Regions from separate parts of the Pseudomonas sp. JQ170C genome, predicted to be linked through region 2. Evidence: riboswitches for the same ligand, from Rfam matches in the RefSeq annotation. Region 2 holds a riboswitch; each other region holds the start of a gene.
What was found. Region 2 has a riboswitch for cobalamin ahead of U9R80_RS13530 (CbtB domain-containing protein). Riboswitches for the same ligand answer to the same signal wherever they lie in the genome.
Positions count from the first base shown of each region.

Region 1: it holds a riboswitch for cobalamin, as region 2 does, so the genes downstream of both, U9R80_RS10220 (TonB-dependent receptor) here and U9R80_RS13530 (CbtB domain-containing protein) in region 2, are expected to answer to the same signal.
Region 3: it holds a riboswitch for cobalamin, as region 2 does, so the genes downstream of both, cobO (cob(I)yrinic acid a,c-diamide adenosyltransferase) here and U9R80_RS13530 (CbtB domain-containing protein) in region 2, are expected to answer to the same signal.

Region 1 is NZ_CP141608.1:2,166,243-2,169,510, reverse strand. It holds gene U9R80_RS10230 (carboxymuconolactone decarboxylase family protein) at 1-315, shown strand, start outside; gene U9R80_RS10225 (GNAT family N-acetyltransferase) at 399-956, shown strand; cobalamin riboswitch at 1,061-1,266, shown strand; gene U9R80_RS10220 (TonB-dependent receptor) at 1,374-3,268, shown strand, end outside.
Region 2 is NZ_CP141608.1:2,931,212-2,934,479, forward strand. It holds gene cobM (precorrin-4 C(11)-methyltransferase) at 1-336, opposite strand, end outside; gene U9R80_RS13520 (cobalamin biosynthesis protein) at 364-765, opposite strand; gene U9R80_RS13525 (CbtA family protein) at 767-1,459, opposite strand; gene U9R80_RS13530 (CbtB domain-containing protein) at 1,470-1,655, opposite strand; cobalamin riboswitch at 1,753-1,980, opposite strand; cobalamin riboswitch at 2,041-2,237, shown strand; gene cobW (cobalamin biosynthesis protein CobW) at 2,336-3,268, shown strand, end outside.
Region 3 is NZ_CP141608.1:4,571,140-4,574,407, reverse strand. It holds gene U9R80_RS20820 (PQQ-dependent sugar dehydrogenase) at 1-1,207, opposite strand, end outside; cobalamin riboswitch at 1,309-1,533, shown strand; gene cobO (cob(I)yrinic acid a,c-diamide adenosyltransferase) at 1,697-2,308, shown strand; gene U9R80_RS20810 (cobyrinate a,c-diamide synthase) at 2,305-3,268, shown strand, end outside.

The sequences.
Region 1 (3,268 bases), 760 kb from region 2:
AAGCAGTTGATGGCCGGTATCGGCGACCTCAAGCAACTGTCCCCCGACACGGTCAACGGCTATATGACCGCCAGCGGCGCCGGGGCCAAGACCAACCACCTGGATGCCAAGACCCGCGAGTTGATTTCGCTGGCCGTGGCCGTGACGACCCGCTGCGACGGCTGCATTGCCGTGCATTCGGCGCAGGCGGTCAAGCAAGGTGCGACCCGTGAAGAAATCGCCGAGGCACTGGGCGTGGCGGTGGCCATGAATGCCGGCGCGGCGCTGGTGTATTCGGCGCGGGCGATGGATGCGGTCGGCAAGGGCGATAACTGACCACATCGGTGCCGGCCTGCACAAACAGTTGCATGCCGGCACCAACGCTTTCAGACTCGCGGTTCACGTTGCCAGGAACCGCCATGATTACCCTCCGCCCCATGACCGCCGCTGATTTCGAACACTTCTGGCCGACCTTCCAGGCCATCGTCAGCGCCCGCGAAACCTATGCCTTCGACCCGGCCCTGAACCTGGATCAGGCACGTGAACTGTGGCTGGAATCCCCCCTGCACACCCTGGTGGCCGAAGAAGACGGCCAACTGCTCGGCTCTTACTACCTCAAGGCCAACGCCGCCGGCCCCGGCAGCCACGTGAGCAATTGCGGCTACATGGTCTGCGAAGCCGCCCGCGGTCGCGGCGTGGCCCGCCTGATGTGCGAGCACTCCCAGCAGTTGGCGCGCCAGCAGGGCTTTTTGGCCATGCAGTTCAATTCGGTGGTGTCGAGCAATGAAGCAGCCGTGACCTTGTGGCAGAAGCTGGGCTTTGAAATCGTCGGGCGCCTGCCGCGGGCGTATCGCCATGCACGGCTGGGGCTGGTGGACAGCCTGGTGATGTACAAGTGGCTGGAAGAACCTGCACAACCGAAGCTGATCGGGCGCAAGAACATCGAGGCCGTGGTATCGCGCAAACGCGGCCGCTGATGATCCGTAGGAGCGGGCTTGCCCCGCGATTGCATTCATTCAGACACACCGCATCGCGGGGCAAGCCCGCTCCTACGGATTGACGGCAAAAGCATTCGGTGTTCCCATGCGCGCCAGTTTCAGGTGTCCTGCGCCGCCGTGCGCAGGGTGAAACGGGAAGCCGGTGCGTCACGTTCGTGACTAGTCCGGCGCTGCCCCCGCAACGGTAAGCGAGCGAAGCCTTCAAAACACCACTGTGCCTCGGCATGGGAAGGTGAAGGCCTTCATGACCCTCGCAAGCCCGGAGACCGGCCTGAAGCTTCTGTTTGGCAACCCCGCGGTGGGCGGGCGCAGGCCGGGTTGCGTTCGCCTGCGCGCGCAATTCCTCCGTGCGTTGTTCCCTCCGGGATTCATTCTTCCTGTTGACTGTGGAACGACATGTCCCGTAATTCCAAGCTTCACTCCCTGGCGGCCAATGCCCTGGCCCCCTGCCTGGCACTCTCCCTGCCAGCCTTCGCTGAAGAACACAGCCCTTCTGCCCTGGCCCTGCCTTCGACGGCCGTCACCAGCACCAGCGACAACGAACCGATCAGCCTGGCCACACCCCTGCCCGCCGGTTCACGCCTGAACCTGAGCGCCATGGACACCCCGGCCAGCACCAGCAGCCTGGGTACCGAGGCCATTGACGGTCGCAACAACATCACTGTGCAGGACGCCGTCACTCGCTCACCCGGCATCACCTCGGTGGGCACGCCGGGCAACGGCAACACCGCGTTGTCGGCCCGTGGGTTCACCAGCCACGGCTCGGTGATGACCCTGTTCGACGGTTCGCGCATGTACACCGGGGCCGGCACCCTGACCTTCCCGGTCGACCCATGGATGGTCGAGCGCATCGACATCATCCGGGGTCCGGCGTCTGTGCTCTACGGCGAAGGCGCCACGGGAGCGGTGATCAACGTGATCCCGAAAAAACCCTTCGCCGGCGACATCCGCAACCACCTGCGCCTGGGCTACGGCTCCTACGATCGCCAGCAACTGGGCCTGGACAGCGGCGGCTCGCTGAGTGAGCGCCTGAGCTACCGGGTCACCCTCAACAACCAGCAAGGCAACGGCTGGGTAGACCGTGGCGACTCCAAAAGCCTGGCCATGAGCGCGGCGTTGCGCTTCGATGCCAGCGACGACCTGAGCTTCACCCTGGCCCACGAGCGCGGCGATGCCGAGCCGATGAACTACTTCGGCACACCGCTGATCGACGGCCATTCCCGCGACAGCCTGCGCAAGAAGAACTACAACGTGCGCGACGACGTACAGCGCTACCACGACGAATGGACGCGCCTGAACACCGACTGGGCCATCAGCGAGTCGATCAGCGCCAGCAACCAGCTCTACTACATCAAGAGTCGCCGCCACTGGCGCAACGCCGAGGACTACACCTGGCACAGCGACCTGGGGCAACTGGAGCGTGGCAGCTACCTGGAGATCAAGCACCACCAGGAGCAGATCGGCGACCGCCAGAGCTTCACCTTCGATCACTCGCTGTTCGGCCTGGCCAGCAAGACCGTGGTCGGCGCCGAGTACAACCGTATTCGCTTCGGCATCGACAGCAACTCGCCGTACAACGACATTGGCGGCGACTACATCGACCCCTGGAACCCGGCACCGGGCTACTTCCACAGCCAGGACCCGACCCGCCCGCAATCCCGGAGCACCACCCGCACCTTCGCCCTGTTCGCGGAGAACCGCACCCAGCTGTCGGAGCGCTGGTCGCTGGTGACCGGCATCCGCCGCGACCAGAACCACATCGACCGCGACAACCTGGTCAACGACACCCGCACCGACCGCAGCCTGGGCGGAGGCAACTGGCGCGCGGGCCTGGTGTTTGCCGTGACTGACGAGCTGTCGCTGTACGGCCAGTACTCCACCAGCGAGGACGGCGTCAGCGACCTGATCACCCTCAGCCCGAGCCAGCAGAACTTCGACCTGACCGAAGCCAGGCAGACCGAGTTCGGCCTCAAGCAATTGTTCTGGGACGGCCGTGGCGAATGGACTTTGGCGGCCTACCACATCGTCAAGAAAAAGCTGTTGGTCGATAACCCCGTCACCCACCTCAAGGAACAGGCCGGGCAGCAGACCTCCGACGGACTGGAAGCGACCCTGGAACTGGCCCTGGCCAATCAGTGGCAGGTCTCGGCCAATGCCTCGGTGGTACGCGCCAAATACGACGACTTCGACCAGACGGTGGGCGGCCAGACGGTGTCGCGTGCCGGCAACCGCCCGAGAAACGTGCCACGGCGCACCGCCAACCTATGGGTGAACAAAGGCCTGGGCCATAG
Region 2 (3,268 bases):
CACCGCGGTGACGCCGGGGACGATCTCGTAGGGAATGCCCAGTGCGCGCAAGTAGCGAATCTGCTCGCCAATGGCGCCATACAGGCTTGGGTCGCCGCTGTGTACCCGGGCGATATCCTGGCCCAGCTCATGGGCGGTCTTGATGGCTTCGATGATTTGCCCCAGGTGCAGCTCGGCGCTGTTGATGACGGTCTGGGCGCTGTGCCCTTCGAGCACGGCGGCAGGCACCAGGGAGCCGGCATAGATGATCACCGGGCAACGGTGGATCAGGCGTTGGCCCTTGACGGTAATCAGCTCGGGATCGCCGGGGCCGGCACCGATGAAGTAGACGGTCATGCACAGTCCTTGGGAGAAATAGGGGGATTATCCGCCAATGCCGCGGGCGGTGGCCAATGCCAGGGTGGCATCGGCGTTTAGGGTGCGGGTGACGCGCAGGTGAGCGGGGCCGGCCACCTGCTCGGCCATGGCCAGGGCGGCGCTTTCGGCCACGCCGTGGCAACCGCTGTGGGCGAAGGCGACGTCAGAGCGGTGGCTCAAGCGCGGCGCGAAGGCCGACAGCTGCGCAGCCGAGAAAAACACAACGGGCACACCCAGGCGCCTGGCCAATTGAGTCAGGCCCGGCTCGTCGCGCTTGAGGTCGATACTGGCAAGGCCCGCGACCGCCGCGAGGGGCAGGTCGTGGGCCTTGAGGGTGTGTTCGAGCAGGTTGCCCAGCGTGTCGGCGGGGCAACCCCGCCGGCAACCCAGGCCGACAAACAACTGCATGTCAGGCCTGGTTCGGGCGGCGGAACAGCCAGGCGCTGATCAGGCCCAGGGCCAGCCAGAACGCGGCGTTGGTCACCAGCGAGGCGACCTTGAACTCGGCTTCCAGGGCCTCTGGGGCGAGCATTTCGTGGACTTCAGGCTGCGGCGCGCCAATCACATGAGGCACTACCAACAACACTACGCCCACGGCCTTGAGCAGCCAGTTACGGGCGAACACGATCAGCCCGAGCCCCACGGCGGTGGCGGCGGCGGTGCCCACCCACCAGGCCTGGCGCTGGGCCAGGTCAGCGGCGGCGGTGCCCGGCAGCTCCGGCGGCAGGCCCAGGGTCGGTGCCAGGCAGAACACGGCAAAGCCGCCCAGGCCCCAGAGCGCACCGGTAACGGCGCTGTTGGGCGCGCGCAGGGTGTAGAGCGCGGCCAGGATCAGGGCGAAACCGACGGCGACCACCAGGTTGCCGCCGGTGGTCGACAGCACACGCTGCCAGCCATCTTCAGGCGACCAGGCTTCACTGTCGTGGTGATGGTCGGCGGCGACGCCAGGAGCATGCTCATGGGCCTCGACCACCGGAGCTGCGCTTTCATAGGTTTCCGCCTGCAGAATCAGCGGCGCGACCCAGAAGCTTTGCAGCAGGGTCAGCAGCAGGGCGGCCAGAAGGCCTGCAAACCCTGCGGTACTGGCAATACGCTTGATCATGGGTGGGCACTCAGTGGCAAGGGAAGGCGGCGCTGTGGCGGGTATCGTGGGCAGCGTTGTGCACGGCTTCGATATGCGAGAAACCGGCGAAGTAGACCAGGCACAGGCCCAGCAGCGAGGCACCGACAGCAACCAGCAGGCGCTGGCTCAGGGTTGAGGGGGTAACGGCGGAGTGACTGGCGGTACTGGTACGCATGGCGCTTTCCTCTTGGTGTTGTCGGCAACAGGCAAGCGCAAGAAACCCCTGCACGCAAGACGCCCAGGGGTTGCAACAGCGCCCGCCCACCGCGGGTTTGTCAAATCGAGCCTGGGCCGGTCTCCGGGCTGGCGAGGGCGGGCAGAGTGCCGCGCCGAAGGCGTCACCTTCCCATGCCGGACTACGGGCACAGTGGTTCTGACGCTTTTCTCGCTTACCGTTGCGGGGGCAGCACCGGACTTGTCCTACGCCGTGAACAACACGTGTATGACGCACCGGTTTCCCGTTTCACCCTGTCAAGGGCACCCAAACGAATCGCACTAGCAAATCATGCAACTACGCAAGCGTCAATTGTGACAGCAGTTGACCGCTCACCGGGCACTGCGTAGCCTAGCCGCTTCGAGGTTCTTCGGCGCGGGCCGAAGCTAAGACGGGAACGCGGTTCAAGCCGCGGCTGCCCCCGCAACTGTAAGCATTGAACGGATCGACACAGCCACTGCATCCCTGCGGGAAGGCGTCGTTCCACTGGCCGGCGGCCGGTGCAATGCAAGCCAGGAGACCTGCCTCGATCAGTTTCCGACATTAAACCGGGCGGGGTGATCCGGTGGCGAACGCGCCCGGGCAGTGCTGCCTGCGGTTCTCGTCCTGCATGCCCGCCATTTGCTGCCAAGGGCATCGACATGAAAACACTGGCCAAACTCCCCGTCACCATCGTCACCGGCTTCCTCGGCTCGGGCAAAACCACGCTGCTGCGTCATATGCTCGACAACGCCCAGGGCCGACGCATCGCCGTGATCGTCAACGAGTTCGGCGAGCTGGGTATCGATGGCGAAATCCTCAAGCAGTGCAGCATCGGCTGCACAGAGGAAGAAGCCAGCGGCCGGGTTTATGAACTGGCTAACGGCTGCCTGTGCTGCACCGTGCAAGAGGAGTTCTTCCCGGTGATGCGCGAGCTGGTGGCACGCCGTGGCGATCTGGACCACATCCTCATCGAAACCAGCGGCCTGGCCCTGCCCAAGCCACTGGTGCAAGCCTTCCAGTGGCCGGAAATCCGCAACGCGTGCACGGTCGATGCGGTGATTACCGTGGTCGACAGCCCGGCGGTGGCCGCCGGTACCTTCGCCGCTTACCCCGATCAAGTCGATGCCCAGCGCAAGCTGGACCCGAACCTGGACCACGAGTCGCCGCTGCACGAACTGTTCGCCGACCAGCTGGCCAGTGCCGACCTGGTGGTACTGAACAAAGCCGACCTGATTGCCCCTCAAGACCTGGCCAAGGTACGCGCCGAGGTGCAGGAAGAGTTGCCGCCAGCGGTCAAGGTGATCGAGGCGAGCAGCGGTCGCCTGCCGCTTGACGTGCTGCTGGGCCTGGGCGCCGAATCCGAAGCGCATATCGACGGCCGTCGCACCCACCATGATTCTCACCATGATGGCGATGACCATGACGATCATGACCACGACGCCTTCGACTCGATCTCCATCGAGTTGCCGCAAGCCGACGAAAGCCTGCTGCTCGACGCCCTGACCCAGCTCGTGGTGCAACACGGCATCCTGCGGGTCAAGGGCTTTGCGGCGATCCCCGGCAAGCCGATGCGCCTGCTGATCCAGGGGGTG
Region 3 (3,268 bases), 1.6 Mb from region 2:
CATCGTTCAAGAACCCGGTCAGCAGATCAATCGGCTTGCCCGCCGGTGTGCCTGCGGTGCTGAAGGGCACGAAGAGCACTTTGTAGCCACTGTGTGGCTTACGGTTCCAGGAACCGTGCTGGCCAATGAATGCACCCTGGTCGAACGGCGGTGGCAGCACACCGGGTTCGGCGAAGGTCAGGCCCAGCGAGGCAGTGTGCGGCCCCACGGCGTAGTCCGGGGCGATGGCCTTGGCGACCAATTGTGGGTCCTGCGGGTTCACTCGCTGGTCGAGGTGCTGGCCGTAGTAGCTGTAGGGCCAGCCATAAAAACCGCCGTCCTTGACCGAGGTGATGTAGTCGGGCACCAGGTCGCTGCCGATTTCGTCTCGTTCGTTGACCGCCGTCCACAGTTGCCCGCTGTGTGGCTCCCAGGCCATGCCATTGGGGTTGCGCAGGCCGGAGGCGAAGATGCGCTTGTGGCCGCTGGCCGGGTCGACTTCCCAGATGGCGGCGCGGCCTTCTTCCTGATCCATGCCGTTTTCACCGACGTTGCTATTGGAACCCACGGTCACGTACAGCTTTTTACCGTCGCGGCTGGCAATCACGTTCTTGGTCCAGTGATGGTTCAGCGGCCCCCCAGGCAAGTCGGTGACCGGCGTTCCGGGGCCGTTGATCGAGGTGGCCCCGGGCTGGTAGTCAAAGCGCAGCAAGCGGTCAGTGGCTGCCACATATAAATGGTTGCCGACCAGGGTCATGCCAAACGGTGAGTTGAGGTTCTCGATGAATGTGGTGCGGGTCTCGGCGACCCCGTCATGATCGCTGTCGCGCAGCAGGCTGATGCGGTTGGCGCTGGGCACACCGGCACCGGCGCGGCTCATTGCCTTCTTCATCACCCAGCCGCGAATGCCCTTGCCGTCCTCTGGCTTGGGTGGCGCGTTCGTCTCTGCAACCAGTACATCGCCATTGGGCAACACATAGAGCCAGCGTGGATGGTCCAGGCCTTCGGCAAAGGCCGCCACTTGCGTGCCCGGTGCGCTGGCAGGCTTCGCGCCCTCGGGCCAGCCGATCGCCGGCGCCACGTTGACCGTGGGGATCAGGGTTTTGTTCGGCTCGGGCAGTTGCGGCGACGGGCCGAACCCGTCACTGACGTCCAGTCGGGCGGTCTCGCCGCAGCCGCCCAGCGCGGCAGTCACCGCCAGCAGCCATGCAATCCGGGTCGTGGTCATGTCGTGTGCCTCGAAAGTTGACCTCTGTTGAAGGTAGAGGCACCCAGGCGATGGAGGTTCCCCCGGCGCCTTCGATTGACGCTCCGGGTGCAACCCTCTAACCTTCGCGACTTGTTTCAGGTGCTCTGCGGGCCAAGGCCTGGCAGGGTGAAACAGGGAAGCCGGTGGGTACGCAATTGCGTGCGAGTCCGGCGCTGCCCCCGCAACGGTAAGTGAGTCAAGGCCGCGCATGGCCACTGGGTGAGTCCACCCGGGAAGGCGCGCGGTCCCGGGTGTTCATGGCCCCGCTCACAAGCCCGGAGACCGGCCTGAAACAGTCAACGGCATCACGGAGGGTGATGCGCGGTTTCTTCGGCTTGCGCCGCAGCCCTGCGCCTTTCTTCGTCTGCCATTTCCATACATCTGTCGTCCTCTGTTTGCCGCGAACCTTGCAGCCACGTGCTGCTACGCTCGTTGCGAACGGGCCGACAGTGGTTTGCGGAGACTTCGATGACTGAATCCACCGAGCGTGACGAACGCCACCTGGCGCGCATGCTGCGCAAAAAGGCGGTAATCGACGAGCGTATCGCCAACGCCCCCAATGAATGCGGCCTGCTGCTGGTGCTCACCGGCAACGGCAAGGGCAAGAGCAGTTCAGCCTTCGGCATGCTCGCCCGGGCCATGGGCCACGGCATGCAGTGCGGCGTGGTGCAGTTCATCAAGGGCCGCAACAGTACCGGCGAAGAGCTGTTCTTCCGACGCTTTCCCGAACAGGTGCGCTACCACGTCATGGGCGAGGGTTTTACCTGGGAGACTCAGGACCGTCAGCGGGATATCGCCGCCGCCGAAGCGGCCTGGGCCGTGTCGCGCCAGTTGCTGCAGGACCCCGGCGTTGCCTTCGTGGTGCTCGATGAGCTGAACATCGCCCTCAAGCATGGCTACCTGGACCTGGACCAGGTGCTCAGTGACCTGCAGGCGCGCCCGCCCATGCAGCACGTGATCGTCACCGGCCGTGGCGCCAAGGATGAAATGATCGAACTGGCCGACACCGTGACCGAGATGGGCATGATCAAGCATGCGTTCCAGTCCGGCATCCGTGCCCAGAAGGGCGTCGAGCTATGACCGACACCCGGCACTGCCCGGCGGTCCTGATCGCAGCGCCTGCCTCGGGGCAGGGCAAGACCACCGTGACCGCCGCCCTGGCGCGCTTGCACCGTAACCAGGGGCGCAGGGTCCGGGTGTTCAAGTGCGGCCCGGATTTTCTCGATCCGATGATTCTGGAGCGGGCCAGCGGTGCCCCGGTGTACCAGCTCGATCTGTGGATGGTCGGCGAACAGGAAAGCCGGCGCCTGCTGTGGGAAGCTGCGGGCGAGGCCGACCTGATCCTGATCGAAGGGGTCATGGGCCTGTTCGACGGTACGCCGTCCAGCGCCGACCTGGCCCGCCACTTCGGCGTGCCGGTGCTGGCGGTGATCGATGGCACGGCCATGGCCCAGACCTTCGGCGCCCTGGCCCTGGGGCTGGCGCGTTACCAGCCGGACCTGCCCTTTGCCGGGGTGCTGGCCAACCGGGTCGGCACCCTGCGCCATGCCCAGTTGCTGGAAGGCAGCCTGACCGAGGGGCTGCGTTGGTACGGTGGCCTGTCGCGGGAGACCGGCATCGAGCTGCCGAGCCGTCACCTTGGCCTGGTCCAGGCCAGCGAACTCAATGACCTGGATGCACGCCTCGACGCTGCGGCAGCGGCCCTGGGTGCCAGTTGCGAGTCGGCGCTGCCGCCCGCCGTGGCATTTGCCGGGCCCACCGAGCAGGTGATCGAGCCGTTGCTCGACGGCGTGACGATTGCCGTGGCCCGCGACGAGGCATTCGCCTTCACCTATGGTGCCAACCTCGATCTGCTGCGGGCCATGGGCGCGGAGCTGGTGTTTTTTTCGCCCCTGCATGACCGCGAGCTGCCGCCTGCCGACAGCCTGTACCTGCCTGGCGGCTATCCGGAACTGCACCACCAGGCGCTGGCCGCCAATACATCAATGCTGGCCTCCCTCCGCGCCCATCATCAGCAGGGCAAGCCCTTGCTCGCCGAGT